Regions from separate parts of the Bacillus sp. N6 genome, predicted to be linked through region 4. Evidence: riboswitches for the same ligand, from Rfam matches in the RefSeq annotation. Region 4 holds a riboswitch; each other region holds the start of a gene.
The links. Region 4 has a riboswitch for S-adenosylmethionine ahead of ACUXVC_RS25135 (methionine ABC transporter ATP-binding protein). Riboswitches for the same ligand answer to the same signal wherever they lie in the genome.
Positions count from the first base shown of each region.

Region 1: linked by a shared signal. The riboswitch ahead of ACUXVC_RS07275 (Na+/H+ antiporter NhaC family protein) and the one ahead of ACUXVC_RS25135 (methionine ABC transporter ATP-binding protein) in region 4 are both predicted to bind S-adenosylmethionine.
Region 2: linked by a shared signal. The riboswitch ahead of ACUXVC_RS13245 (ECF-type riboflavin transporter substrate-binding protein) and the one ahead of ACUXVC_RS25135 (methionine ABC transporter ATP-binding protein) in region 4 are both predicted to bind S-adenosylmethionine.
Region 3: linked by a shared signal. The riboswitch ahead of ACUXVC_RS01010 (MetQ/NlpA family ABC transporter substrate-binding protein) and the one ahead of ACUXVC_RS25135 (methionine ABC transporter ATP-binding protein) in region 4 are both predicted to bind S-adenosylmethionine.

Region 1 covers NZ_CM127843.1:1,391,471-1,399,278, forward strand. The annotation lists gene ACUXVC_RS07260 (murein hydrolase activator EnvC family protein) at 66-1,340, opposite strand; gene gltP (glutamate/aspartate:proton symporter GltP) at 1,836-3,110, shown strand; gene ACUXVC_RS07270 (DUF402 domain-containing protein) at 3,179-3,697, shown strand; SAM riboswitch class I at 3,818-3,923, shown strand; gene ACUXVC_RS07275 (Na+/H+ antiporter NhaC family protein) at 4,018-5,334, shown strand; gene ACUXVC_RS07280 (lmo0954 family membrane protein) at 5,517-5,873, shown strand; gene ACUXVC_RS07285 (PspA/IM30 family protein) at 5,921-6,583, shown strand; gene liaF (cell wall-active antibiotics response protein LiaF) at 6,690-7,430, shown strand; gene ACUXVC_RS07295 (sensor histidine kinase) at 7,430-7,808, shown strand, end outside.
Region 2 covers NZ_CM127843.1:2,589,270-2,597,077, forward strand. The annotation lists gene ACUXVC_RS13225 (peptidoglycan D,D-transpeptidase FtsI family protein) at 1-690, shown strand, start outside; gene lepB (signal peptidase I) at 767-1,297, shown strand; gene ACUXVC_RS13235 (macrolide family glycosyltransferase) at 1,556-2,743, shown strand; gene ACUXVC_RS13240 (aspartate/glutamate racemase family protein) at 2,835-3,515, opposite strand; SAM riboswitch class I at 3,669-3,784, shown strand; gene ACUXVC_RS13245 (ECF-type riboflavin transporter substrate-binding protein) at 3,924-4,472, shown strand; gene ACUXVC_RS13250 (ABC transporter ATP-binding protein) at 4,483-6,183, shown strand; gene ACUXVC_RS13255 (energy-coupling factor transporter transmembrane component T family protein) at 6,176-6,976, shown strand; gene ACUXVC_RS13260 (YjcZ family sporulation protein) at 7,113-7,220, shown strand; gene ACUXVC_RS13265 (LytS/YhcK type 5TM receptor domain-containing protein) at 7,313-7,808, opposite strand, start outside.
Region 3 covers NZ_CM127843.1:168,748-176,555, forward strand. The annotation lists gene ACUXVC_RS00990 (DUF5068 domain-containing protein) at 1-1,180, opposite strand, end outside; gene ACUXVC_RS00995 (SDR family oxidoreductase) at 1,620-2,396, shown strand; gene ACUXVC_RS01000 (methionine ABC transporter permease) at 2,522-3,190, opposite strand; gene ACUXVC_RS01005 (methionine ABC transporter ATP-binding protein) at 3,165-4,205, opposite strand; gene ACUXVC_RS01010 (MetQ/NlpA family ABC transporter substrate-binding protein) at 4,218-5,030, opposite strand; SAM riboswitch class I at 5,116-5,230, opposite strand; gene ACUXVC_RS01015 (NAD(P)-dependent alcohol dehydrogenase) at 5,310-6,218, opposite strand; gene ACUXVC_RS01020 (DUF6612 family protein) at 6,376-7,140, shown strand; gene ACUXVC_RS01025 (FAD-binding oxidoreductase) at 7,207-7,808, shown strand, end outside.
Region 4 covers NZ_CM127843.1:4,851,502-4,859,309, forward strand. The annotation lists gene metQ (methionine ABC transporter substrate-binding lipoprotein MetQ) at 1-7, opposite strand, end outside; gene metQ (methionine ABC transporter substrate-binding lipoprotein MetQ) at 81-893, opposite strand; gene ACUXVC_RS25130 (methionine ABC transporter permease) at 917-1,582, opposite strand; gene ACUXVC_RS25135 (methionine ABC transporter ATP-binding protein) at 1,575-2,600, opposite strand; SAM riboswitch class I at 2,779-2,886, opposite strand; gene ACUXVC_RS25140 (hypothetical protein) at 3,012-3,356, opposite strand; gene ACUXVC_RS25145 (thioredoxin family protein) at 3,509-3,817, opposite strand; gene ACUXVC_RS25150 (toprim domain-containing protein) at 3,821-4,165, opposite strand; gene gcvH (glycine cleavage system protein GcvH) at 4,536-4,919, opposite strand; gene ACUXVC_RS25160 (arsenate reductase family protein) at 4,961-5,326, opposite strand; gene ACUXVC_RS25165 (hypothetical protein) at 5,821-6,348, opposite strand; gene ACUXVC_RS25170 (phosphatase PAP2 family protein) at 6,493-7,140, shown strand; gene ACUXVC_RS25175 (PTS transporter subunit IIC) at 7,206-7,808, opposite strand, start outside.

The DNA.
Region 1 (7,808 bases), 1.9 Mb from region 4:
GTCTATGTAGAATGCCTATATTGTGTGAAGTGTAAATAAAAAACCTCGGTAGGTACCGAGGTTTTTTATAATCCGATATAAGGAGATGGGTCGACTGCGTTTGTCTTGCCGACATTCCATTCTCCAAGATGAAGTTCGAAGTGTAAATGTTGTCCGTATGATTGGCCCGTGTTCCCCATAAATCCAAGCTGATCGCCTTGTTTTACAGTTTGTCCATTCGATACAGAACGGCTATTCATATGAGCATATACTGTCGTATATGTTTTTCCGTTTATACGGTGAGATAAATACACTACGTTTCCGTAACTAGATGATAATTCTGAGCGAATAACAACGCCATCTGCAGCAGCGATAATTGGAACCGTTCCCGAAGCGGCGATGTCAATTCCTTTATGGTTATCTAAAGAACGTACACCAAATCCGGAAGTTTTTGATCCAGCTGCTGGTTTGATAAAGCCACCGATGTTTGTATCATGTGGTGTTGGAGCTGCTTGAGTTGCTTGAGCAGATTTAGTAGCTTGTTGTTTGCGAGCCTCTTCTGCCTGGCGAGCTTCTTCCGCTTTACGAGCTTCTTCGGCCCGTTTTTCTTCTTCAATTGCTTTTTGCACAGCTTGACGTTGATTTTCTAAAATGCCTTTGGATTCTTCTAATCCTTCAATCTCTGAATCTACTTTTGCTACTTTCGTATGTAGATCGTTAATAAGAGTCTGTTGCTGCTGTTGGTTATTTTGTAATTCTTGTTGTTTTTGTTCTAGTTTTTGCTCAGATTCTTTCAGTTGTTGTTCTTTTTTCTCAACAGCTTCTTTTTCTGTAGTTACAGCATTTTGATCAGATGTTTGTTTTTTTACAATATCTGTATCGTTGTTTAATATTAAACTTACGGAGTACATATTATCAACAAGATCAGCAATGTTTGTAGAGTTTGTTAATACTTCTGTAATGATATTTGTACGCGGTTTTTCTTGCATAGATTGTAATCGTTGTTTAATAACTTCCTGACGTGTATCTATGTTTGTTTGTAATTGTTCTATATGTTTCTTTTTGTCAGTAATTACTTGTTGTGTTTTGCTAATTTCTTTTTTTGTATCGTTTAATTCAGCCTCGTTTTTATTAATAGAAGTAGTTAATTCATCGATTTTCTTCTGTAATTCTTGAATTTCTTTTTCTATTTGTTCTTTCTCGACTGATTTATTTTGTAAGTCACTTTGTTTGCCTTCTAATTCAGATTGAATGTTAGATAATTTATCTTGATTTGTTTCAGCGTATACGGGTGAAAGTAACGGGGAAGCAAAAATCGTTCCTGCTGCTAAAACACTAAACGCTGCAAATTTCTTTTTCATAGTTGTCTGACTCCTTTCCCTATGAATGTTATATATCATAAGAAGAAGAGTGTCTATCGTTGTAATCATAATGTAAAGAAAACTTTATAAAATTGCTAAGTTTTGTCGGAATTTATCATTTTTCAACTTTAATTGTCATAGTACTTACATTTTATTTATGGCTGTAATAAAGGTATATTTTGGGATTAATCTGTAAAATACAGGAGGAAAGTAATAGTTTTTATGGGGTGAAATAGTACTTAGAAAGCTAATAAAACACTAGTAAGGAATCGTTCTCATGTGAGGTTTTCTAACATGGGTTTATTTTTTGTCAAGAAAATTATTTGCATTCGGGCAAAGTTATTTTGTTGTCAGATTTTAAATTTTGATTTATGATTTTTAACAGGGACAAAATGTAGTGAATTGTCGAATAATATGTAATACTCTTAATTTCTTAGTTTTATAGAGATAGAATGAGAGATAGAGTGACACATCGAAGAGGGGGTTACAACAAATATGAAAAGAATAGGACTTGCATGGCAAATATTAATAGGGCTTGCGCTTGGTATTGCGGTTGGGGCGATTTTCTTTGATAATCCAGCTGTTGTGAAGTACTTACAACCAATTGGTGATATTTTCATCCGATTAATTAAAATGATCGTTGTACCGATTGTTGTAGCAAGTATTGTTGTTGGGGTTGCTGGTGTTGGCGATGTAAAAAAACTAGGTCGACTAGGCGGAAAAACAATTATTTACTTTGAAATTATTACAACAATTGCAATTATTGTTGGTCTATTAATAGCGAATATTTTCCAACCAGGAAAAGGCGTAAATATGGAGCAGTTAACAAAGACAGATATTTCGAAATATACACATACGACAGAGCAAGTACAAAGTCATTCATTTGCAGATACGTTTGTAAATATTGTTCCAACAAACATTATGAAGTCATTGGCTGACGGAGATATGCTTGCTATTATCTTCTTCTCTGTACTATTTGGTTTAGGTGTAGCAGCAATTGGTGAAAGAGGAAGACCAGTTCTTCAATTTTTCCAAGGTGTAGCTGACGCAATGTTTTATGTAACAAACCAAGTTATGAAATTTGCACCATTTGGTGTGTTTGCACTAATTGGTGTTACAGTTTCTACATTTGGTCTTGCTTCATTAATTCCATTAGGGAAATTGCTAATTGTCGTATATGGGGCAATGATCTTCTTCGTCGTAGTTGTCTTAGGACTTACAGCGAAAATATTTGGAATTAACATTTTCCAATTCTTTAAGATTTTAAAAGACGAGCTGATCTTAGCGTATTCTACAGCAAGCTCAGAAACAGTTTTACCAAAAATCATGGAGAAAATGGAGAAATTCGGTTGTCCGAAAGCAATTACATCTTTCGTTATTCCGACAGGTTATTCATTTAACTTAGATGGATCAACTTTATATCAAGCAATTGCGGCTATTTTCTTGGCGCAAATGTACGGTATTGATTTATCTATTACACAACAAATTACATTATTACTTGTATTAATGGTTACATCAAAAGGTATCGCAGGTGTACCGGGCGTATCATTCGTTGTATTATTAGCGACACTTGGTACAGTAGGTATTCCACCTGAAGGTTTAGCGTTCATTGCTGGTATTGACCGTATTTTAGATATGGCTCGTACAGCAGTTAACGTTGTAGGAAACTCTTTAGCAGCTGTAGTTATGTCTAAGTGGGAAGGTCAATATGACGCTGAAAAAGGACAAGCTTATTTAAAAGAGATTTCTGAAAAGGGTCAAGCTGCTTAATTATAATATGAACAAGCTCTCACATAATATGTGGGAGCTTTTCTGTATATAGAAGAGGAGTATACATAATGAAACGTAAATATGGTGACGGTTCTTCGTGGAAAAGACTAATAGAAAAGAGTTATAGGCTTAAGCAAGTGGAAGAGGGAATGCTCGGAATACTGGATATAAAAAAGGTGAGAGATCCTAGTTGTAAAGAATATGATGGTAAAGAAATTTGTATTGCAAGTGATGGGTATACGTGGGTTCAATATTTCATTAATGGAAAGAACTTTGCGATTACAGCTATGTTAGATGATAGGCACAATTTAGTGCAATATTATATTGATGTGACGAAAGAATATGAAATAGACGATCGTGGTTTACCGTATTTTGATGATTTATATTTAGATGTAGTATTATTACCTAGCGGTAAGGTGTATGTATTAGATGAAGAGGAGCTAGAGGATGCTTATAAAAGTGGCGATGTCACGAAGGAAGAGTATGAGTTAGCTTGGTACACTACGAAATGGATATTAGCAGCAATAAAAAATAGTGAATTTTATTGGATTTCAATATTGGAAGAAGAAATCGAAAAGTTAAAATGATTATTGTATTCAAATTTTTGTATAATTACCAAAAAAATCTATACAAAAAATAATTGACTTTTGTTTTGTAAGCGAGTAAAGTTAGGGAAGAAATTATTATTAAAAAATAAATATGAAACCTTCTTATAAAGAGAGGCGGAGGGACTGGCCCTACGATGCCTCGGCAGCGGACTCGATTTCAGAGTGCTGTGCCAAATCCAGCAAGCATGTGCTTGAAAGATGAGAAGAGCGTTTCTTATAGATGTATAAGACCTCTTCTCATCGGAAGAGGTCTTTTGTTATTCATTAGAAAAAGGTTGAAACTAGGGAGAGATGGTACTTTGAAAGAAACGAGAGGAAATGGTTTAGCTTTATTACCACTTGGGATATTTTTGGCGCTATTTATTGGTTCTGGAATTATTACAGGTGATTTCTATAAATTGCCGATACTTGTAGCAATTTCAATTGCTGTAGGAGTCGCTTTAGTGATGAATCGTAAAGAAAGTTTTAATGTGAAAGTCGAGCGGTTCGCTAAAGGTGCAGGAAATCCGGATATTATGATTATGGTATTAATTTTTGTGCTTGCAGGTGCATTTTCTGAAACGGCTAAAGGAATGGGCGGAGTAGACTCAACTGTTAATTTAGCGTTAACTATTTTACCGCCAGGATTTATCGTAGCTGGAATCTTTGTTATTGGTGCATTTATTTCATTAGCAATGGGAACTTCAATGGGAACAATTGCAGCATTAGCGCCGATTGCTGTAGGTATTAGTGGTCAAACTGATATCTCAATTGCGCTTGCAATGGCTACTGTTGTTGGGGGAGCGATGTTTGGTGATAATTTATCATTTATTTCAGATACAACAATCGCAGCTGTTCGTTCACAAGGAACAGAAATGAAAGATAAGTTTAAAACGAATTTTTTAATTGTGTTACCAGCGGCTATTATTACAATTGTACTATTAGTAATAGTTACTTCAGGAAGTGACACGCAAATTAAAGCACATAGCTTTGATTGGATAAAGATTTTACCGTACGCAGGAGTACTTATTACAGCGCTACTTGGCTGGAATGTACTTATTGTATTAACTGGTGGAACTGTATTATCTGGTGTTATCGGTCTTATAGATGGAAGTTACACGTTAGAAAGTTTCTTTAAAAGTGTAACGACTGGAATGGGCGGTATGATGGAGTTAGTATTACTTGCTATATTAATTGGCGGTATGGTTGAATTAATCCAATATAATGGTGGTATTCAATATTTAATGAATGTATTAACACGTAATATTCGTTCGAAAAAAGGTGCAGAATTTGGTATTGCTGGTTTAGTAAGTATGACGAATATGTGTACAGCGAATAATACGATTTCGATTATCTTTACAGGCCCGCTTGCAAAAAATATTGCAGATCAATATGAAATAGACCCTCGTAAATCAGCGAGTGTATTAGATCTTTTCTCATGTTGTGTACAAGGATTAATTCCGTACGGTGCCCAAATGTTAACGGCAGCAGGATTTGCAGCGTTATCTCCGGTTGAATTGTTGCCATATGCATTTTATCCAATCTTAGTTGGAGTATGTGGGATTGTTTCTATTTTAATTGGATTTCCAAGATTTTCGAAAGTAGCTGAGAAAAAAGAGTATCATAAAACAGCTTAATTTAATATGAATGTTAGTAATTAAAAAAACGTGCAGAGAATAAACTCTGCACGTTTTTTTGCGTAAAGGGCTGAATATGACTCGGTCTTAAGTCTGAGTTAAAAACGGTTCTTAAGCTCGTTATGGAAAGATGAAAAAATAGTTAAGATAAGAGTATCAAATCGAAGGGAGGCAAGCACAAGATGAAACAATTTCTAGCGTTTATCGCAGCCGGTATTTTGGCTTTAATTGCTCTTGGTAGTCTTGCTGGTATTGTAGGATTCGCAATCGGAGCAGGAGTTGTATATTGGAGCTATAAATCATTTGTGCGAGCTAAGTCATTTTTTGGAAAGTTAGCTTGGGGTATTGTTGGTTTAATCGGTTTATCCATTGCGCTTTCTCATTCACCAGCATTAATCGGTATCGCTGCTTTAGTGGTTTTATACTACGGATACCGTGAGTGGAAAAAAGAAAAAGATGTAGTTGTTGAATCTGCTCCAGAAAGTTCTAAACCATATAGCAACTTTGAAGATGAGTGGAACAAATTAATGAAAAACTAAAACAATAAATCAAATTATAAATAAAGTAGAAGAGAGGAAGATTTATAATGAAACAATCTTTATTCGGACGTGTACGCGATGCAATTTTAGCTGATTTTCATAACGTGTTAGATGAGAAGGAAAGAAAAAATCCAATTGCGATGTTAAACCAATATTTACGTGATAGTGAGCGTGAAATAACAAAAATTGAGAAGTTAATTGAACGTCATAAAACATTAAAATCTAACTTTGCTCGTGAGCTTGAGCAAGCACGTTATTTCGTTAACAAAAGATCAAAGCAAGCTATCATTGCTCAAGAAGCAGGCGAATTACAATTGCACGAACGTGCGTTAGAAGAGGTAGCTTATTATGAAGGGCAAGTAACTCGATTAGAAGAAATGTATGCAGGTGTTGTAGAGCAAATTGATGAGTTAGAGCGTCGTCTTTCTGAAATGAAAAATAAATTAAAAGAAATGCACGCAAAGCGTATGGAACTAATGGCACGTGAAAATATGGCACATGCAAATCGTCGTATGAATACTGCGATGCATAAAATGGATGAAAATAATCCGTTCTTACGATTTGAAGAAATTGAAGATCACATTCGTGACTTAGAAACTCGTATGAATGAAGAACATGAGCGTGACACATTTGATATGAAAATTGCAAAACTTGAGCGTGAAATGAAAGAAAAGAATGATGTATCGTTAACGAAAGAGTTAACAAAATAATAGTAGTATATTATAAAACAGGCTTATGATATAGTGATAGGAGAAAAGGTGTTGGAAAGCAATGCCTTTTCTTCTATGTATATGTGACAAGAAGGGGGGAGCTGAAATGAAGAAACATTTTTCAAAGACACAATTAATGGGGATGCTCCTCATCATATTTGGATTCGGTCTTTTTCTTGATATGATACTTGGACATTTTGAACCAGGTGGTCTCATTTTTGCATTTATTATGCTTATGTTTGGAAGGCATTATCGTAAAAAGAATCGTTATGTACGGGGAAATGTATTTTTATTTGTTGGTGGTATCGTATTTTTATTCTTCTTATTTTCATCAGCAGCATTTGTTCTTGTCGTATTTGCTTGTTTAGCTTTAATTGGTTATCAATTGATTCAACAAGGGCATCAGCAAAAAGCAATGAAGGTTGAAATTAAAGAAAAAGGGATTATAGACGAAGAGAAGCAAATATATCGTACAGAACCATATTTGAAAAATATGTTTGTAGGCAATGTACGAATGATGGATCATATTTATGAACTTGAGGATATTAATGTTCAATACGGTGCTTGTGATGTGGAAATAGATTTAACTACTGCTATGATTCCAGAAGGGGAAACGGTAATTGTTATTCGGGGTGTCGTTGGTAATATTCGTTTATATGTGCCATATGATATTGAACTTTCTTTAAATCATTCTGTTATTGTCGGACGTGTGCTCTTGCCAGGTCATGAAGAGACAGGGTTTAACCGCAATGTTACATTTAGAACAGAGCAGTATAAAGAGGCTCCTCGTCGTATTAAAATTATTTCTTCGCTTGTCGTAGGCGACACGGAAGTGAGGAAAGTATAATGAAGAAACAAAAAAATATTTCGTGGATGTATATTCGTTATTCTATGTTGTCTTCAGTTAGTATCGCACTCATTTGTACAATTGTATATGTATGGAAAAGCGAGCAACAAGTGTATGATTTATTATGGAAGGAATCCATCGCTTCTGTTCCAATTGGCTTGTTTATTATGACTACAAGTTTACTTATTGGGGGAATTGTAGGATATGCAATCGGTTACTATATAGAGCAGCGTATACAAGGATTAAATACGTTTCTATTTGAAGTAGAGCGAGGGAATTTTCCGAGCGATGTTTCGTTTACTGCAGATGATGAATTTCATGAAGTGGAACGAAAAGTGATCGTTCTGGCTCGTCGATTAGAGGAGCAAGCTGGACTCT
Region 2 (7,808 bases), 2.3 Mb from region 4:
AAAATGAGGTATTATTTCAGGCAATTTGGATTAGGCGTACAAACTGGTATTGATTTACCAAATGAAACTGCAGGACAAATTGGAAGAAAAGATAATCAGCCTGGTTTCTTATTAGATTATTCTATTGGACAATATGATACGTATACACCACTTCAGCTTGCACAATATATTTCGACTATCGCAAATGGAGGGTATCGAATGAAACCGCAAATTGTTCAAGAAATTAGAGAACAAACCGTTCAAAAAGATGAGGTTGGTAAAGTAGTACAATCAATAGAACCCGTTGTTTTAAATAGAATCGATATGAAACAAGAATATATTAATCAAGTAAAAGAAGGATTTAGAAAAGTATTTCAAGAAGGAGATGGAACGGGAGTAAGAGCGTTCCAAAAAGCACCATATAAACCAGCTGGTAAAACAGGGACCGCACAAACTGTATATGGTGGAGAAAATGAAGTTGGGCGAAATGCGAAAGGTGATCGTAGAGAATGTTATAACTTAACATTGGCTGGATATGCGCCATATGATGATCCAGAAGTAGCATTTTCTGTTGTAGTACCGTGGGTTGAAAATGATAAATCGGGCATTAACTCCGATATTGGAAAAGAAGTTTTAGATGCTTATTTTGATTTGAAAAATAAGCGATTAACTGGTGAAGCGCCAAAAACAGATAACTCTAAAGAGAATTAAAATGGACGAAACGTCTCTAGCATTCATGTGAACTAGAGGCGTTTTTATCTGGGAATAGATTGGAAATGAGGTATATATGAAGCTGTTTATTCTAAAATATTGGAGGAACATATGTAGCTACATCTTAATTATAATAGGGGTTATTTTTATTAATAAGTCATTTTTATTTTGTATGGTAGAAGGAATTTCGATGCAACCTACTTTAAATGAAAAAGATTATATACTTGTTAATAAGGTAAACGTCTGTTTATCGTCTTTTCATCATGGGGATGTTGTCATCATAAAAAAAGAAGACGAGCCTACTTACTATGTGAAACGAATTATTGGATTATCGGGGGATAATATACAATTAAAAGAGGCTGAGGTATATATTAACGGTAAAAAGCGTGATGAGTCGTATATACATTTAGATATGTTACAAGTATCCAATCGTTTTTCAAATTTTAGAGAAATAAAAGTTCCTACGCATAAATTATTTGTGTTAGGTGATAATAGTAATCATAGTAAAGATAGTAGGAATACACTTGGACTTATTGATGAGTCAAATATAATAGGTAAGGTAGAAATGGTATTTTATCCATTTGATCATATAAAATGGATAAAATAATTCTATTAACGATTCACATTTTATAAAATAAATCATATATTGATAGCATAGGACAAGCAGAAAAGCTTGTTCTAACCTCACAGAACACTCCTTATCACGGTTAGGCATCTACATAGGTAGATGCTTTTTTTATGTTGATGACTGAAAATTATTTATCAACATAATGTAACAAGCACTTTAGGACTATTAGGGGACGATTACATGTACAAATAACAGTATGCTTAATTAAAACAGTGAAATATAAGGAGTGAGGAATAAGTGCTAAATATTTTAGTGGTTAATTTTCCAGCAGAGGGACATGTAAACCCTACATTAAATTTAGTAAAAGCCTTTACTGAACGAGGGGATCACGTACATTATATTACAACGGCAAACTTTAAGGATAGAATTGAAGATTTAGGAGCTACTGTACATACTCATCCAGATCTATTAAAGGAGATTTCTATTGATGCTGAAACTTCATCTGGATTAAATGCTTTCTTTCATGTGCATGTTCAAACTTCTTTATATATATTAGAAATTACGAAACAATTATGTGAAAGTATAAATTTTGATTTCGTAATTTATGATATATTTGGCGCAGGAGAGTTAGTAAAGGAGTATTTACAAGTTCCAGGTGTAGTGTCCTCACCTATATTTTTAATTCCGCCAGAATTTTTGAAGACATTACCTTTTCATCCAAATGCAGATATGCCATTCCAACCAGAGGAAATCTCTGAAAAATTACTAAATCAGATGGAACATAAATTTGGAGTAAAACCAAAGAATAATCTTCAATTTATGAATAATAAGGGTGATGTTTGTCTCGTATACACAAGTCGTTATTTTCAACCTAATAGCGAATCGTTCGGGGAAAATAACATTTTTATTGGACCGAGTATTTCAAAGCGTAAAACAAATATAAAGTTTCCACTGGAATCACTTAAAGAAAAGAAAGTTATTTACATTTCAATGGGAACACTGCTTGAAGGACTCGAACCATTCTTTAATACTTGTATTGATACTTTTTCAGATTTTGATGGGATAGTTGTAATGGCAATTGGTGATAGAAATGATATTTCTAAAATTAAGAAAGCACCAGATAATTTTATAATTGCTCCATACGTACCTCAATCAGAAATATTAAATGAAGCAGATGTTTTTATTACACATGGCGGTATGAATAGCGTACACGATGCAATTCATTATAATGTCCCATTTGTAATAATACCGCATGATAAAGACCAGCCAATGATAGCGCAAAGATTAACTGAGCTTGAAGCGGCACATAGACTATTGAAAGAGCATGTTAATGTACACACTTTAAAAGAGGCCGTAACAGATGTTCTTTCAAATGAAAAGTATAAACATGGTATAAGAAAACTGAATGATAGCTTTTTAGAATGTGGTGGTTCAAAAGAAGCAATTGCAGTTATTGAATCTCTTTTAAATAAAGTAAAACTTTAATCGGAAGGGGTTTTACTGCCCATAAATAGTGGGATAAATAGTCGTAACTGTATACAAGCATAGAGGTTCTCACCTTTATGCTTGTATATTCTTATCCAGCAAATTGCACAGCAGTATTTGCATGTAAAAAAGCAGTATCAAAAACGGGAACAGTAAGATCATTTTGGGAGATGAGTAAAGGTATTTCAGTGCAGCCTAATAATATACCTTCAGCACCATTTTGAATTAATGATTTTGTAATTTGTAATAACTCTTCTTTAGATGTTTCTGAAATGATCCCTCTACTTAATTCATCTAATATGACATGGTGGATAAAAGTTCTTTCCTCGTCATTGGGGATAATTGTCTCAATGTTATATTTCGCTAATCGTGATTTATAGAAATCTTGCTCCATCGTTTGTTTTGTTCCTAATAGTCCGATACGTTTTATATTCTGTTCTACCATTTTTTTAGCACTTACATCACCAATGTGAAGAAGCGGGATAGATATTGCTTGTTCTACCTCCTCAGCAAATAGATGTACAGTATTTGAACACATTAATAAACATTCAGCCCCAGATTTTTCAACTTTCTTTGCAACTGTAACTAGTTCATTTTTCACTTCTTCATATTGATGGTTTTGTAATAAAGTAGTTACTTCACCAAAGTCCATACTATATAAAATTAGCTTCGCATTTTGATCGTATTGAGAGAGTGTAAGCGTATTAATATGTTTATAGTATAATGATGTAGATTCCCAACTTAATCCTCCAATCAAACCAATCACTTTCATAATGCATTCCTCCCGAAACGATTTTGAATTCATTATTTCACAATTCCGATAAGAATACAATGATTTAAATGCGCCATTTAACAAAAAATAAAAATAGTAAGAAAAGTGTTGAAATTTACATTCTTTAGTGCCATAATACGAATTACAAATTAATACTTATCCAGAGAGGTGGAGGGAACGGCCCTAAGAAACCTCAGCAACCCCTATGTAATTTTATAGGAAGGTGCTAATTCCGCAGAGGACACGTTGTGTTTTTTGAAAGATAAGAGGATTCTTGAACGTGAAAGAAAATGACCTCTTATATAAGAGGTCATTTTTTGTTGTATAGAAAGGGAGTGTAGATGCATAATTCATTTTTAAATTAAATATAGAGTAATAAAAGTTGACTAATATGAGAGGGGAATTGTAATGAACAAATTATCAACAAAGTTAGTAGTAGCAATCGGTATTGGAGCAGCATTATACGGGATATTAGGACTTTGGGGATTTTCTATTGCACCGAATACATTTATTAAACCAGCATTAGCTATATTAACTGTTTTTGGAGCATTATTTGGTCCAGTGGCAGGACTCTTAATCGGACTTATCGGTCATACCGTAACAGATACGATTGCTGGATGGGGGATTTGGTGGGGCTGGGTTATTAGTTCAGGGATTATTGGTTTTTCGATGGGTCTTATTCAAAAAAGAGTTGGTTTTAGTGTGAAAAACGGGTCGTTTAACAAGGGGCATATTTCTTATTTAGCAATTACTGGGTTAGTTGGTATTGTCATTGCTATTATATTTGCTGGGGCATTTGATATTATTGTGATGGGAGAACCATTTGACAAAATTGTTATACAAGTATTAGGAGCAACAATTTCCGATGTTATCGTTTTCTTAGTAGTTGGATTGCCACTTACAATTGGCTTGACAAAATCTAATAAGAAACATACACATTTAAAAATTGAAAAGTAGGGATGTTAACATGAAACCAATTATTTCGTTTGAACAATTCACCTTTCAATATGGGCATGCTGCGCAGCCTACTTTAAGTGATATTACCTTTCATATATACCCTGGGGAAAAAGTACTAATTGCTGGACGAAGTGGTTCAGGAAAGTCGACATTAGCTCATTGTATAAATGGGCTAATCCCATTTTCTTACGAAGGGACTAGTACAGGTAACGTTTTAATTGCCGGTAAAGACCCGAGGGAAGGAAGTATTTTTGAACAAAGTAAGCAGGTAGGAACAATTTTGCAAGATCAAGATGCTCAATTTATTGGTCTGACAGTAGAAGAAGATGTAGCTTTTTATTTAGAAAATGAATGTGTAAAGCAAGATGATATGAAAAAGATTGTTTCGGACTCATTAAGAAAGGTGAAGATGCATACGTTTCATAAACAAAGTCCACATGAATTATCAGGAGGTCAAAAGCAAACAGTTTCTCTAGCTGGTTTATTAACAACAAATGCGGATATATTATTGTTCGATGAACCGTTAGCGAACTTAGATCCACTAAGCGCCGTACATACGATAGAACTTATGAAAGATATACATGAGCAATATAATAAAACGATTGTTATTATCGAACATAGGATAGAAGAAATTTTAAAGCTGGATTTAGACAAAGTTATATTAATTGATGAAGGTAAAGTCATTGCAATAGGAACACCAAAAGAAATCTTAGCGTCAAATATATTGCCACGTATTGGCTTAAGAGAGCCTATTTACATCGAAGCATTAAAGAGATTACATTTTGATCGTAATAATGACGTAATATATCCAATGGAAAACCTTCAAAAAGAAAAGGTAGGTAACGTTCTAAAAGAGTGGATGGAGAAACAAGTCATATTAAAAGGTAATACTAAAAACAAGGAATTACTTAAAGTGGAGAATTTATCATTTTCATACCCTAATAAACAAAAAGTATTAGAAAATGTAAACCTTTCAATATATGAAGGAGAAATTGTGGCACTGTTGGGACATAATGGAGCAGGGAAATCCACATTAGCTCATAGTCTTATAGGCATAAACAAAATGAAAAATGGGAAAATCTTGTTAGAAGGTGAAAATATTAGTTCTTGGTCTATTCGTAAACGTGGGGAAATCATATCTTACGTGATGCAAAATCCAAATCATATGATTACACAGCCTACTGTTTTTGAAGAAGTTTCATTTACATTAACATTACATAATTTTTCTAAGGAAGAAATTAAGAATAGAGTAGAAGGAACTTTAAAAATTTGTGGTTTATATCCATTTCGTAATTGGCCAATTCAAGCACTAAGCTATGGGCAAAAAAAGAGATTAACAATCGCATCTGTATTAACAACAAATCCTAAGCTTATCATATTAGATGAACCGACAGCGGGACAAGATTATTATCATTATAAACAATTTATGTCGTTTATTAAAAAACTAGCTAAGAAGGGTATTTCATTTATTTTTATCACTCACGATATGAATCTCGCACTAGAATATGCAGACCGTGCAGTAGTTCTACATGAAGGGAAAATTATTGCGGATAATACAGTGTCTAATGTATTTGGTGATCAAGAAACGTTACAAATAGCTAACTTAAGAGAGAGTTCTTTAACCAAGCTTGTTAAATTTAGTGGGATTGCATGTCCGGAAAAATTTATGGAACTTTATTTAGATAGTAATAGGAGGGAGGAAGGTGCATAGTACATATTTTCAACGTATGGATGGGGTAGTGAAATTGTTTTTATTTATTTTTTGTATGACGCTTACTTTTTTGTTTTTTGATTTTCGGGTGTTGCTAATACTATTTATCATCGGGTGTATCGGACTCAGCATTGCTAAAATTCCATTTCATAAAATTTTAATTGTTTTTAGTGTCATATTTACATTTAGTTTATTAAACTCTGTCATGATTTTATTTATTACACCAACTCATGGATCTGAATTAACTGAATCATATACCTCGTTTTTACATATTGGATATGCAACGATTACATATGAAACATTATTTTATGCAGCTACACTTTCATTAAAGTATTTTACGTTATTACCATTTACACTTCTTTTTATATACACGACAGATCCAAGCGAATTTGTAAGTAGTTTAAGTAAACTTGGTATCCATTATAAGATTACATATGCAATAAATATTGCACTACGTTATATTCCTGACATCCAGTCTGAGTATAAAATTATTAAACACGCGCAAGAAGCGAGAGGAGTGGCTTTTGAAAAAGGAGAAGCAAGTTTATGGGTTCGTATGAAGAACCGTGTTTTAATTTTCTGGCCACTAATCATTCATTCTCTAGAAAGAATAGATACGGTTTCAAATGCAATGGATTTAAGAGGATTTGGAAAGAAGGATAAACGTACATGGTTTTATACAAGTAAGGCGAAACGTGAAGATTTCATCGCTTTATTTGCCGGTGTTTTCATATTCATTGTTGCGGTATATTTAAAATTAAACGTATTTCAAAACTTTTGGTATCCATTTTAAAGCACTCTTTAAACGAGTGCTTTTACTTATTTTTATGTAGACATGCTCAAAAAAGGGATATACACATAATGTATAATACGAACCAGTTAAAATGATCAACTACCTATTAGTTTTCAAACCAAAAGGAGGAGAAAATATGAGTTACGGTGGTTCTTGTGGTTTTGGTGGAGGTTTCGCTTTATTAGTTGTGTTATTCATTCTATTAATAATTGTAGGATGCAGCTGCTGGGGCGGAGGATACTAATTTTTAATTAGTCTTAACAAATGTAAACTAAAAAAACATTGAAGATACTTATGTATCGAAACAAATAAAAAAGGAGCAACTATGCTCCTTTTTTATTTGTTTAAATGCGTATGCTTACTATATTTCGGGAACGTAATCGTTAAAGTCGTTCCTTTACTAACGATACTTCGGATTTTTAAACTTCCATGCATCGTCTCAATAATCTTAACAGCAACCATCGTACCTAAACCAGTTCCTTTTGTTTTTGTACTAAAATACGGTTCACCGAATCGATGTATTTGCTCCTGTGACATTCCAACTCCGCTATCTTCAATTCGTATTTCAACTTTACTATTATTGATAGATGAGGAAATATTTAAGGTACCACCATTAGGCATTGCTTCAATACTGTTTTTTATTAAGTTTAAAAAACATTGTTGAAAGTGCTGTTTATTACCAACAATGGTTGCCTCAGAAAAATCCTGTGTAATATGTATCGTATTCATATTACACAATGGCAATATCATATTAATAACTCGATTTAACTCTTGTTTTACTGAAATTTGATCTGATTTTTCTGGAGCAGGTTTGGCAAACGTTAAGTAATCA
Region 3 (7,808 bases), 670 kb from region 4:
GATCTAAAATATATACTTGTAGTAACTCTCCAGATGTTCCAGTTTTAACTGCAGCATTATAGTCATAATTTAATAGCATACCTTCATTAATCGTATATTGTGTACCATCATTCACTCTTAATGTAGAGCTTATAGGAGATAGTGAAACGTCTTGAACATCTTTGTTATCAAGCTTGAATTTTACTGTTAACAGAACAAGACCGTTTTTAAAATTTGCAAAGCGTGGAGCTTCGACGGAATTTGGTGTGAATTGAGTGAATTGGTATCCGTCTAATGTAACATTAACAGCGCCTAATTCTTGGTTGTTATTAATACTTGATTTCTCTTTTAACATTTTTTTATCGCCCATGTTATTAGCTGTAGCTTTATCTTGGTAGAAAGTATTATCTGTTGCAACTTTTTCAGCACCCTGTTTGTTTAAACTTAATGAAAAGCTTCCAGGATTTCCGATTGGAGCATCAAATTTTCCTTTATTAGCTTGTGCATTTGGGACTGTGACTGAGACTGTTGAGAGACTTGAAATTTTCGCTAGATCATCTTTTCCAAATGGATAAGCGATATAACCAGAAATAGTTTCTCCTGCTTTTACTAAGTAATCATTCGTTGGAGCAAGTTTAGTTGGGAGCTGATCTTCTTTTGGAATTAAATCTTTATAGTTACTATATGCTTTCTGCGCGCCAGTAAATGACATGTCCAATGCTGGCATATAATAAATATCTTTAGCTGAACTATTTTTTACGCTGTAGTTCACAAGAATAACTCCGCCTTCTGTTTGACGATTAAACGGAATATCGAAGTTTGTATGGAATCCATTTAATTCAACTAATGTGTAACTATTCATTGATACTGAAACATCTTCAGCTTTATAGACTTGTGGTTCTTTATTTTCAAAAAGAACTTTTGTTTTACCACCTGTTTCTTTTTCCATATAGGAAATCAGCTTAGAGTAGTCGCTTGATCCAGTAGCTGTATTTTCAGGCTTTTTATCTTCAGTTTTTTTATCTTCGGATTTTTTTTCAGTAGGTTTACTTTCTTTCGTTGTATCTGTTTTTTCCGTTTTGCTTTCTTTTGTTGCATTCTCTTTTTGTTCTTTATTTGTCGTATCGCTTTGACCACAGCCGGTTATTACAAAAGCTGCTACGATTACTGCAGAAAATAAAGAAAGTAATTTTTTTGACATATTTCTTCCCCCTATTTGTTTAAAACTAAATTCTCACATTAGCCCCACGTTTTATTATAAGAAGGTTAGTCAATATTTACCAGTATTTTTCTGATTATTTCCATTATTTATTATATTATAATATAATAAACTCGATAGAAGTTTGGAATGGAATATTGGTTTTTATTTTTTTATCATTTGAAATAGTACATCATATTGGTATGATAGAAACAGAGATATATGGAAAGGAGACAAGGACTCGATATGTGGATGAACTTGTAATGATTAGAAATTGGATAGATGAATTTTTCTCTCATAAGTGAGGGTTTATTTAGCTATTTGTAAATCATGCAAGGACTGCATAGTTGGCTTGTACATCCCTTTTGTAAGGACAGAGGTCTAGGTGGGGAAATTTATATCTCTTATATAAAATATGCGTCCTTTAAACTTGGAGGAGTATATGATGAAACAATTAAAAAATAAAGTAGCAGTTGTTACAGGCGTAAGTCGTCTAGACGGTATAGGAGCAGCGATTTGTAAAGAATTAGCTGGAGCAGGATACGATATATTTTTTACGTATTGGACAGAGTATGATAAAGAGATGCCTTGGGGCGTTGAGAAAAATGAACAAATACAATTAGAAGAAGAGCTATTACAAAACGGTGTTAGAGTATCGAGCATGGAGTTAGATTTAACTCGGAATGATGCACCGAAAGAGCTTATAAATAAAGTTACTGAACAATTAGGGTACCCTCATATATTAATTAATAATGCAGCATATTCTACGAATAATGATTTCTCTACGTTGACTGCTGAAGAATTAGATAAGCATTATATGGTTAATATTCGTGCGACTACATTGCTCAGTAGTCAATTTGCCCGAGGATTTGATAAGAAATTTGGTGGTAGAATTGTTAATATGACTTCGGGGCAATTTCAAGGTCCTATGGCAGGAGAACTAGCTTATGCGACAACGAAGGGAGCTATTGATGCTCTTACTAGTACGTTGTCAGCAGAGGTAGCTCATTTAGGAATAACAGTGAATGCAATTAATCCAGGACCAACTGATACAGGATGGATGACTGAAGAGATAAAACAAGGGTTAAAGCCGATGTTTCCTTTTGGCAGAATTGGTGAGCCAAAGGATGCAGCTAGACTCATTAAATTTTTAGTAAGTGAAGAAGCTGAGTGGATTACGGGGCAAGTTATTCATTCAGAAGGTGGATTTAAAAGGTAAAGTGAAACTTTAATCAGTGGGGGGGTTCATCACCCACTGATTATTAGTTGAACCAATCGGGCTTTTACTGCCCGTTAATGCGGGATAAAAAGAAGGTATCTCCCCCTGGGGAGATACCTTCTTTTTTAATCTTTCTTCAGTCTTCGTGCAACACCATTTCCTAAAGACTGTAATCCTTGAACGAGGATAATTAAAATAAAGACAGTTGCATACATTACTTCAGGCTCGTAGCGTAAATGTCCGAAGCGGTATGCTAAATCCCCTAGCCCGCCAGCACCCACAAGGCCAGCCATTGCTGTTGCGCCAATTAAGCCAATTGTTGCGATTGTTAATCCAAGTACAAGGGAGGGACGAGCTTCTTTAACCATGACGTGCCAAATGATTTTTATAGTAGAGACTCCCATCGCTTGGTAGGCTTCAATGACACCGCGATCGACTTCTAGTAAAGCTGTCTCCATTAAACGTGCGATATAAGGAGCTGTGAAGACGACAAGAGGTACGATAACACCTTGTACGCCAATGGATGTTCCCATTAGAAACTTTGTAAAAGGTAAGATGAAGAATAATAGAATGATAAATGGAAGAGAGCGAATGATATTAATAATTGTATTAAGAATAGGATAGATGATTTTATTTTCACGCTGCCCACCAGGTCTCGTTAAAACAAGTGTGACGCCAAGTGGCAGTGCAATAAGGATTGAGATGAGTAATGAAATAGATGTCATTTGAAAGGTTTGAATTGTGGCTTCCCATATGACTTTACCCCATTCATCCAAAAAGGACTTGTTTCCCATAATCTGTTCTACCTCCTTCTACAATGATTCCTTGCTCTTGTAAAAATGATAAAGCACGGTGGATTTCATTTTGTTCTCCTTGCATATGAACGACTAGTTTCCCATATGCTTCATGTTTTAACTGCGTAATATTACCGGATAAAATATTCGGATACACTTGGAAACGTTTTGTGGCAACAGCTAAGGCAGGTTCACCTGAAGTAGTGCCAATAAATGAAAGTGTTACAATTTCTCCAGTATTCTGTAGTTCTTTCTGTACCTCTTCTGGAATTTTAGCTGCAAAGGCGCTATTTACAAATTTCTTCGTTGTTACATGTTGTGGGTTTGTGAAAATATCTTTCACAGTCCCGCTTTCGACTACAGATCCATGTTCCATAACGGCAACGCGGTCGCATATACGTTGGATAACGTTCATTTCGTGTGTAATGAGTAAAATCGTAATTCCAATTTCTTCGTTAATCTTTAATAACAAATCAAGAATAGAATCAGTTGTTTCTGGATCTAAAGCACTCGTTGCTTCGTCACTTAATAACACTTCAGGCTCATGTGATAGTGCACGTGCAATTGCAACGCGCTGTTTTTGACCGCCAGAAAGTTCACTTGGATAAGCATCTTTTCGATTGAAAAGATCGACAATGCGTAAATATTTTTCTACCCTTTTTTTAATTTCCACTTTTGGAATACCAGCAAGGCGTAAAGGTAATGCAATGTTTTCATAGATGCTAACAGTTTTAAGTAAATTGAATCCTTGAAAGATCATTCCGATTTTTTGTCTCGCTTTTGCTAGTTCTTTTGTCGATAACGTTGTTAAGTCTTGTTCGTTTACAATGATATTTCCTGTCGTTGGTTTTTCTAATAAATTTACACATCGAATCAATGTACTTTTACCAGCGCCACTATACCCAATGATTCCAAATACCTCGCCTTTTTCTACTTTAAGGGAAGTAGACTTAAGAGCCTCAACATTCCCTTTTTTTGTTGTAAATACTTTGGATATGTTTTTTAATTCAATCATTATCGTCAGCTCCTACCAAGATGGTAAAACTGAACCATCAAATTTTTTCTCGATAAACTCTTTTACTTCTTTAGATTGATAAGCTTTCTTTAATTTATTTACAACGGCATCATCTTTATTTTCAGTACGAACAACAACCCAGTTCACATATGGTGAATCTTTTCCTTCGCGGAAAATAGAATCTTTCGCTGGACTTAATTTTGCACCTAATGCAAAGTTTGTGTTAATTGCAGCTGCTTTCACTTCACTTAGTTGCGTTGGTAATTGAGATGCCTCTAATTCGACAATCTTTAATTTTTTTGGATTTTCAATTACATCTTTTGCAGTCGCTTTTTCTGTAGCCTTTGGATCAACTTTTAAAACCCCTGCTTTTTCAAATAATTTTAAAGCTCGAAGTTCATTCGTTGGGTCATTTGGTACAGCAATTGCATCGCCCTCTTTTAAGTCTTTTACATCTTTTATATCTTTAGAATATACGCCCATAGGGAATGTTACTGTTGAAAATACTTCAGCTAATTTCATATTGCGTTCAGCTTTAAATACATCTAAATACGATTTCGTTTGGTAGCTATTTACATCAAGGCTTTTTTCATCTAAAGATACGTTTGGCGCTACATAATCATTAAATACTTTTATGTCAATTTCCAGACCATCTTTTGCTGCAACTTCTTTTACCTTTTCAAAAATTTGTTCATGTGGTCCACCTGTTACACCGACAGTAATCTTTTTCTCGTCTAATGCTTTTACCTCTTTATCTGAAATCGCGCTACATGCGCCTAATAATAATACTGCTCCGCTTACAATGCTTAATAATACCTTTTTCATCTATAAATCCCCCTTCATATACGTTCCAAAATAAAAAGCACCTCCCAAAAATAAGAGAGGTGCCGAATAGACGAAATAGATTCCTCTCTTATCTTCCAAAACGAAAACTCGTTTTGCAGGAATTAGCACCTTAGCTTATACGTCATAAGCTCGGTTGCCGGGCATCATCGGGCCAGTCCCTCCGCCACTCTTGATAAGAGTATGTGTATGTAGTTTTGAATATGGTACTAATAGTAAATCTTACAAAAAGAATTGTCAATTATATTTTCAGAATATATTTTATTTTAAGGTAATCGAAACATTTCCTTTCTTATGGCCCATTTCTACATACGTATGGGCTTCTACAACTTCTTCTAATCGGTAAGTTCTATCAATAACAGGTTTTAGCTTTTCTGTTTCAGCTAGTTGTTTTAGTAGGTTCATATCTTCTTTACTGACCTTTGCCATCATTCCGTTCACAGATACATATTTTCCATTAGGCATTAATGCATCTGTACAAAGAGACTTTTTATATTTTCCAACTGCGTCAAATATAATATCGTAGTGATCGCCCCGCTTAGTAAAATCTTCTTTCATATAATCAATTACGTTGTCTGCCCCTAAAGCTGTTACTAAATCGAAATTCGAACTACTACAAATGGCTGTGACAGTCGCCCCGAAGTATTTAGCAAGCTGTACGGCAGCTGTCCCTACTGACCCAGAGGCGCCGTATATAAGTACTCGTTGCCCTTTTTTTATCTGTCCTTTTCTAAGGAAGTGCAATGCTGAAGTTCCGCCAAAAGGAATAACGGCAGCTTCTTCATATGTCACATTGGTAGGTTTTAATGCTATTAATCCACTTTCATGCACGCATGTGTATTCCGCATAACCACCAAGGTTTAGTTCTGTTAATGCAAAAACTGGATCTCCTTTTTTAAATTGTGTTACATCTGATCCAATGTCTTCGATTTCACCGGATAACTCTACGCCAAGTATAGGTTTTCTCGGTTTTCTGAAACCTAATATGATCCGCATAGGAATCCAAAATAAGAGGGGGCTATTAAAGCCACGTATTCTACAATCTCCAGTCGATACACTTGTTGCGTGAATTTTAACTAATACTTCATTTTTCTTAGGTTTAGGCTTTTCTATATTTTGAAGCTGGAGAACATTAGGTGGTCCATACTTTGTGCAAATAATAGCTTTCATAATGACCTCCTGAAATGAGTTGTTATTATTTACATCATATTTAAACTTTTTCTCAAACATGTTGCTATATAGGAAATAAATTTAAAGAAGAATATTACGAATTATATAGATTTCATAGGAAAAGAGATGATATTATTTTTGGGAAGGAGGGGACGTTATGAAAAAATTTATTTTAATTTCAAGTTTAGTACTTGCAGTCGGTCTAGGAGTAGGGTGTAGTAATGAGAAAACAAAAAAGACTGATGAGCCGAAAAAAGAAGCTGTGCAGAAAGAAAAGGAATTAACAGCGAAGGATGTTTTCAATAAAGCGAATGAAGCTTTTAAAAACGAAGAAAATGTAACGATGACATATGATGTGGGAATAAAGGCTGAAGGAACAGAGATGAATGTAATAAAGGCCAAAATGCAATTAGAGCCGAAGCAAAAAAATTCTCGTTCTGAAATGAATGTTTCTGGTACAGAGGTTGTTGTTTATGATGTGGGTGGCAAAATTGCTGGTCAGTTGAAAAATCCTAATACGGGTGAAGTGATGTCTGTACCAGAGGAACAATTAAATGCTAACGGAATGAATGCAACTCAAGGAATGGTAGATAATTTAGAGATTCCATCGGAAATTTTAAATAAAGTGAAGATGGAGAAAAGTGGAGATAATTATAAGCTGAAGTTTGCATTAAAAGGGCAAGAGACAGAGAGTATGTTAGCTAGTATGGATGAAAAGCAGAAACAAATGCTACAAGGCCAAAATGCAAAGATAGAAGAAATAGATGGAGAATATATTATTACAAAAGATTTTAAATATGAATCAGCAAAGATAGATATGGTTATGAGTAGCAATGGTGAGGATAAAGCGCACATTATTACGGATGCGAAGTTTACATCGTATGATAAATTTGATCCAATACAATTGCCAGCAGCAAAGTAATCACTGTCAAGAGAGGTACCTGAAAGAACGGGTATCTCTTTTTGTTGCTAGTAAGGAGAGTGTCCTTTGAAAAAAAGAAAGATAGTAGTGGTCATTGTCGCATATACGGTTTTGCTTGCAACGTCTGTACATACGTATAAAAAACAAATTGATCATCCTATTATGAGTGATGTAGGTAAATTGCTTCCGACAAAAATAAAACGTGTTGAAAGTGCTACGGAAGAGCACTCGTTAATAAAATTAGTGCGAGATGCAAAAGTTTCAGGAGAGAAAATTTCCATTGCAGGCATGCAACATAGCCAAGGAGGACAGACATATTATCCGAATGGCACGATGCTCGATATGAAAGGATATAATAAAATATTAGAATTCGATCCAGAGAAGAAGCGTATTACAGTTCAAAGTGGTGTCACGTGGAATGATATTCAGAAGAAAATAAATCCATATGGCCTTGCGGTACAGGTCATGCAGTCTCAAAATATTTTTACTGTTGGTGGTTCATTAAGTGTAAATGTACATGGGCGTGATATTCGTCATGAGGCACTAATTGATACAGTAGATTCATTTAGATTGTTAATGGCAGATGGCACGATACGTAATGTAAGTAGAGAAGAAAATGCAGAGTTATTTCCATATGTCATTGGGGGTTACGGTTTATTTGGAGTTAT
Region 4 (7,808 bases):
TTTTCATATGATGTCCCCTTCTCCCCAATAGTTATGTAGTTATGAAAAAGAGCTGGCATCAGACCAGCCCTTTTCAGCAATTATTCTTTTACAGGAACAACTGCCCCTTTATATTCTTTATTAATGAAGTCTTCAATTTCTTTAGAATGTAATACTTCTACAAGAGCTTTAATCTCTTTCTTATCTTTATCGCCTTTACGAACAGCTACTATGTTTGCGTACGGTGAATCATTTCCTTCAATTGCAATGGCATCTTTTTCCGGATTTAACTTTGCATCAATTGCATAGTTAGAGTTAATTAAAACAGCATCGCCTTCTTTATTGTTATACACTTGTGGCAATAAACCAGGCTCGATATCCGTTTTGAATTTTAGATTTTTCGGATTATCTGCAATATCTTTTGGAGTTGCTTTAACTGGATCTATTCCGTCTTTAATCTTTAAAATGCCTTCTTTTTGTAAAATCGCTAAACCACGTCCATGATCAGCAACTGAATTACTCATAATGATTGTTGCACCGTCCGGAAGTTCTTTTAAGCTCTTATATTTTTGAGAATATACACCAATTGGCTCTAAATGAATTTTTCCTGCTACTTCAAAGTCATACTTTTTATCTTTAATTTCTTTTTCTAAATACGGAATGTGTTGGAAGTAGTTTGCATCTAAATCCTTATCCGCTAACGATTTATTTGGTAATACGTAGTCTTGGAATTTTTTAATTTCTAACTCAATTCCTTTTTTCTCCAGTAACGGTTTTGCCTTTTCTAAAATTTCAGCGTGCGGTACGTTAGAAGCACCAACAACAAGTTTCTTTTCATCTTTATCTTTCCCGCCACAAGCAGCTAAACCAAAAATTGAAGTTGAAATAAGTGCCGTAAGTAATAATTTTTTCATTTGAAACATCCTCCCGTTTTTTATTATCGTTTATCTATTCGAGTCGTTAAACTATCACCAATCCACTGAATTAAAAATACAACTAGTAATACACAAATTGTCGCAACGATTGTTACATCGTTATTCCCTCTCTGGAATCCTTCTAAGTAAGCAAGTGTTCCAAGACCACCAGCACCAACAACTCCCGCCATTGCTGTATAGCCTACTAAAGCAATTGTCGTAACTGTAATACCAGATACTAATGCTGGTAACGATTCTGGAATCAATACTTTTAAAATAATTGTGCTTGTTTTTGCTCCCATTGCTTTTGAAGCTTCAATTACACCTTTATCAATTTCGCGAAGTGCGATTTCAACCATTCTCGCGTAGAATGGTGCCGCTCCAATAATTAAAGCTGGCAGCGCTGCACTTGCTCCAAGAATTGTTCCAAGAAGAATCTTTGTGAATGGGATTAATAAAATAATTAAAATGATGAACGGTATAGAACGGAATATGTTTACGAATGCTCCAATCACCGTATTAATTGATTTGTTTTCCCATAAATTATCTTTCGCTGTCATGAAGAGTAACAATCCTAAAATTAGTCCTAAAACAAATGTCGCAAGAGCTGCGATTGCCGTCATATATAACGTTTCACCAGTTGCTTCTAACATTTGATTCCAATCAACATTTGCGAGTAACTTATCCATGTGCAATCACCTCCAGCTCTACTTGATCTTGATGAATTCCTTCTATTGCTTGCTGGATCGCTGTTTCCTCACCATTTAAATGAACAACTAAACTACCGTAAGAACCGTTATTCGTTTGTGCGATATTTCCTTGCAAAATGCTAACTTCTATATCACTGCGTTGCATCAATCGTTGAAGCACTGGTCTTTCTACAGCCTCACCGATAAACTGCAAACGAATCACTTTTCCATCTGGATATTTTTCAATTAAACTTTCAATCGTTTCATTTGTATCTTCAGAATCTGTTAACTGCTGTACAAATCGTTTCGTAATATCTTGCTTCGGATTACGGAATACATCAAGTACTGGACCCGTTTCTACAATCTTTCCTCTCTCCATTACCGCCACTCGATTACAAATCTTTCGAATTACGTGCATCTCATGTGTAATGAGTACAATTGTTAAACCAAGGCGCTTATTAATGTCTAATAGTAAATCCAAAATTTGATCTGTCGTTTCTGGATCAAGAGCTGACGTTGCCTCATCACATAAAAGTACTTGTGGGTTGTTAGCTAATGCTCTTGCAATCCCAACGCGTTGTTTTTGTCCCCCGCTCAGCTGAGATGGGTACGCGTCTCCTCTTCCTTCTAATCCAACAAGATGAATTAATTCATCAACACGTTTTCTTCTCTTCGTTTTATCAACACCTGCAATTTCAAGTGGAAACTCTATATTTTCACGTACAGTTCGTGACCAAAGTAAGTTGAAGTGCTGAAAAATCATTCCGATTTCTTGCCTTGCCTTACGAAGTTCACTTCCTGTAATTGCTGATATAACACGATTCGCAATTGTAATTTGGCCAGAAGTCGGTTTCTCTAACTGATTAAACAATCTGATTAAAGAACTTTTCCCAGCGCCGCTATATCCGATAACACCAAATATTTCGCCTTTTTCTATTTTTAAATTGGCGTTATCTACAGCAGTGACATCACCGCTTTTCGCCTTATATATTTTCCTTACATTCTCTAATAGAATCATGATGTTCACCCCTTTTTTGTTTAGGTCGACTCCGCAATTTTTTATTTTTAATGCGTGTAGTCCACTGTTATCATTACTTTTATTATTTGAATGTCCTCCACATTCAAACAATAAAAAAACCTTTCTGCTTTAGAGAAGCAGAAAGGTTTATATGCGTATATAACAACATTATCCCTCTCTCTCATCTCTCAAAGCATTCGCTTTGCAGGAATTGGCACCATTTCAACATAAGTTGACGGTTGCCGGGCTTCACAGGGCACAGTCCCTCCACCTCTCTTGATAAGAGAAATCAGATTCAATTTTCGTCTGATTTGAAATTTATGAAATTGTCTATATTTTATGACTTGAATTGTATCAATATACACTCACCATGTCAACAGAAATTTTCGTAAAAAATGAAACTTCAGAATTTTAAGCACCTACTGACATCGGTTTACATATATGAAACATCGATTCCACTAATAACATCGTTCGGTACGTTCCTGAATATTGTACACGTCCATCATTCATTAACATTTGCAATCGTACATTTCCATTCACCAATTGTTCTATATCCTTTTCGTCTAAGCAAATGATTTGTTCCGTTCCTCTTTCCTCATGTACCAGCTCTATATAATCTCTTGAAATTTGTAACGAACAACTTTCATCTCTAAAGCGGAAATTAACAGTTTTTTCTTCTTGTCTTAAAAGTGGCTCTAAATGATATTGACCATTAGCGTAATTTACAAATGATTGAAGCAAAGAATATAATCTCACCCTAAATCACATCCTTCATATCACTTTCTATTACATACCATTCCCTCTCACTAAAGAGCAATCCTGTTATTTTCGCTCGACAAATACTGTATCCATCCTGCATCTCGACATATTTCCCAAGAAATATGTCGAGGCGGCAAAAATTTTGCCGCCTACTTTAATTCCGTATATAAATATTCAACCGAATGAAATGCATATATCTTCTTCATCAGTGTCCCATTTTCAAAAACAAGTAAACAAGGTACACTTTCAATCCCATACTCTTTCGCTAAATGCGGAGCATAATTTAAATCTAACATCCCAATTTTGAGGCCTTCAATTGTCATCTCAACGACTGTTAACATCTTTTTTGCTAATTGGCATGTTCCACACATTGGAGTATATACATATAACACTGTTTTTTCTTCATTCTCTATTAGGGCTGTAGCTTCGGCTCCTGTCCAATCGATCACTTCTATCATTCCTTACCGTAAATATTCTGTATAAACGTCAATGTCGGCTCCCCATAATACATTTGCTAAGTGTGTAGATGGCGCAGTTGCCACTTCTCGGTACGAGCGATCAATATAGATATGCTCGGCTTGCGGAAATTCTTTTCGAAATTGTTTCCTTAACTTTTCTCCAGCATCATCAGCATCCACTAGCACATACACTTCCTTATCAAAAAACTGATCAACGAGCTCATCCATTTTCGACAAACCAATTGTACCATTTGTACAAACAATTTCCACTGGTTCACGAATAATAGATTCAATCTTTCTTCTATCTGATGTACCTTCTACAATAATGACTTTTTCCACATAAATCATATGTCATCACCCGATCACCATATACTATACAACCTTGAACTTAGTATATAGTATATTCGTTATTTTCATGTTGTTTCCTGTTTATTTTTGCAAAAGAAAAGCGAAACCGACTGTTTAGCCCTGTTGGCTAAGGTTCTTCCGTACAGAAGACGCTTTTTGTCTTCTCGTGCGGAAGGTTCTTAGACATGAAGGGCTAGGAGTTGGAGCTAGACAACGAAAAACAAAAACGGCTAGACCTGCATAAAGATTAAACGAAAAAGTTTTTTCAAAAAACGTTCTCCTACACGATAATTAGTATATGATTCTACATTCATTATTTTACACAAAATAAAAAAGGACAGCACAAAGGCTGTCCTTTAGTCGACTATAATTAGTCTTGGTTTGTCATTTCTGCATATTTTTCTGCAGTTAATAACTTCTCAACTTGGCTTGCATCAGAAAGTTCAACTTTAACCATCCATGCACCCTCGTATGGAGATTCGTTAACAAGTTCTGGTTGGTCACTTAATTCTTCGTTTACTGCTACAACTTTACCGCTTACAGGTGCGTATAACTCAGAAACTGTTTTAACAGATTCTACGCTTCCGAATGGCTCGTCAGCTTCGATTGTTGCACCTACTTCAGGAAGTTCAACGAATACGATATCACCTAGCTCACCTTGTGCAAAGTGAGTGATACCGATAACAACTTCATTACCTTCAGTTTTTACCCATTCGTGTTCTTCAGAGTAACGTAAATTATTTGGAATGCTCATGACTGTACCTCCAGTGAATGTATTAATTATGTAAAAATACCTTATTGGTACTTTTTCCACACACTTTCAAACTGCTCTTCGTTAAAACCAAGTGTTACATTCGTTCCATCTGTTACAATTGGACGTTTGATCAACATGCCATCAGATGCTAAAAGCTCATACATTTTGTCTTCGCTTGCATCTTTCAACTTATCTTTCAGACCAAGTTCACGGTAACGCATTCCACTTGTATTAAAGAATTTTTTTAATGGTAATTCACTTTTTTCATGTAAATTACGTAAATCTTCTTTTGATGGTGGATTTTCAACAATATGAATCATCTCATATGCTACATCGTTTGCCTCAAACCATTTCTTTGCCTTTTGACATGTGCCACACTTTGGATATGAATAAAATGTTACTGTCATAAATTCACCTACTTTTTTACTAACCTTTACCTTTATCATATAGAAAACGTTTTATTATTTCAAACCATTATTCGCTAAACTTTTACTTATTTCGTGATAATTTTTAATAATCCTGCGAATTTTTCTTATTTTTCCGCCATTTGTTAAGAAAAAAATAAATATATAAATTTTTTTAGATTCTGCACCAAACATATATCTTAAACAAGCGTTTGATTAATTTCTTATTTTTCTTTGTTAACCTTTGAACTACATGAGTTTCTTTCTACCGAACATACAGCTTAAACAAACGTTTGATTAATTCTCCATTTTTCTTTGTTAACCTTTGAGCTGCATCGATTTCTTCCTACCGAACATACAGCTTAAACAAACGTTTGATTAATTTCTTATTTTTCTTTCTTAACCTTTGAACTACATGAGTTTCTTTCTACCGAGCATACAGCTTAAACAAACGTTTATTTTTAAAAAATAAGAAGCCTTTTTTACAGGCTCCTTCATCATCGACTTAAGTAATCCGAAATGGTTTGAAATACGACTATATACATATTATGAATATTTCGATCGGAAACAGTATCATTATATAATCCCATACCCCAATATTGACCTTCAGGGTTCCCCATATTTACAAACCCTTGCGTATACGTCATCGTTTTATCCTTGGGGGTATTATCATAATCTAAATCCTTGTTAGTAAAAATTAAATACGGTCTATCTTGCAAACCAATAAAAAATACCGGCTTCTTTAACGATAAAAATAAGTCCGTATACTGCTCCTTTGATGCCTCTTTAAAGTATTCTTTCATAACGAAAAAACCATCAACTTTTGCTGATTTCTCCTGCATTTCTTCTAACTTTATACTTTCAAACTTTACATTCCTAAACGTATCTTTCGGCTTTTCTCCAACAACTCCAATTACGAGTGCTCTTCCGTTATATTCTAATTTTTCTCCTTCGTTATTCTTTGCACACCCAGCACCTACTAGGCATAACAATATAAAAACTAAAAAATATGATAAACGCTTCATTTAGCACCCTCACCCTTCTTTTTAGTCAAGTGACAAAAACGTAAGGTTAATTCAAGAAAATGTAAGTAAAATCGATAGCCCAATTCACGTTTCTATATTATAATCAATTGAATTTACTTACATTACTAAACATAGGAGATCAACATGAAGAAATTTAAACTTTCATCTTTTCTTCCGTTAAGTTATATACTTCTACTCGTACTCGTAAGTCCCCTTTACGACGTATTAAATAAATCGACTGTTCACGCAGTAGACGTTACAACTGTAGTAGATGATTGGATTCCATTTGTAAAAGCATTTATTATTCCTTATTTACTTTGGTTTCCATACTTATACGGCGCACTTATTTATTACTGCTTCGCTGACCGAAAGCAATATTATGTCACTTTAAGTAGTGTTATTTTTGGAAAGCTTGCTTGTTTTTCTATTTATTATTTTTGGCAAACAACTGTACCGCGTCCGACTGTCGTTGGAACAGATGTATTTTCTGAACTAGTTCGCTATATTTATAGTATCGATCAACCGGTAAACTGTTTCCCTAGCATTCACGTTCTTACTACATTTGTAATTATGTTAGCTGCCTTTAAGCGTAGAGAACAACATGCTTTTGAATATTACATCCTTACTTTCTTCGGTACACTTATTATTTTATCAACGCTATTTACGAAGCAACATGCCTTTGTAGATGCCGTTTCTGGAATGACACTCGCAAGCATACTATACTTCGGCGTTCAACTCTTATTGGCCAAAGAATCAATAAGAGTTCCAGTAAAACAAAATCATAGAATGTAACATGAAAAAAAAGCAGACTGTGGCTTCTCAGTCTGCTTTTATCTATTATTAAGGAGATGTTCAATTTAAGATTGCGGTACAGTCATATCACCAGAATGAATACGACCTGCTTTTTTAAGAGCAATGTAAAGTATATAAGAAACAGCTACTGGAATGACGATATAAGTAATTACCATCGCCGGGAGAACTTCCCATCCTTCGCTGGAAATTAAATTAATTGGTGCGATAAGAGAACTTAATCCAAGACCTGCAATTTCTTTTCCTGCTTCCAGTTGGAAAATTAATGCGGATACCGGACCGACTATAGCACTGGCGACGACAGTTGGGACGAGAATCATTGGATTTTTAGTGATATTTGGCAACTGTACTTTCGGAGTACAAAGAGCTTGAGCTAATATGCCACCTAAATTGTTTTCTTTTGCTGAGATGACAGAGAATCCGATAAACTGAGCAACGCATCCGGCAAGAGCTGCACCACCTGCAACACCGTCTAAGCTAAGTGCGATCGCTAACGCAGCTGATGAAGCTGGAGAGATAAGTAATAGTCCCCAAACTACTGCAATGACGATAGAAGCGATAAACGGGCTACCAGCTGAGCTATCTTTAATGAACGCTCCAACTGCATTTAAAACAGGAGTAATATTATGAGATAACCAAATACCAACTAA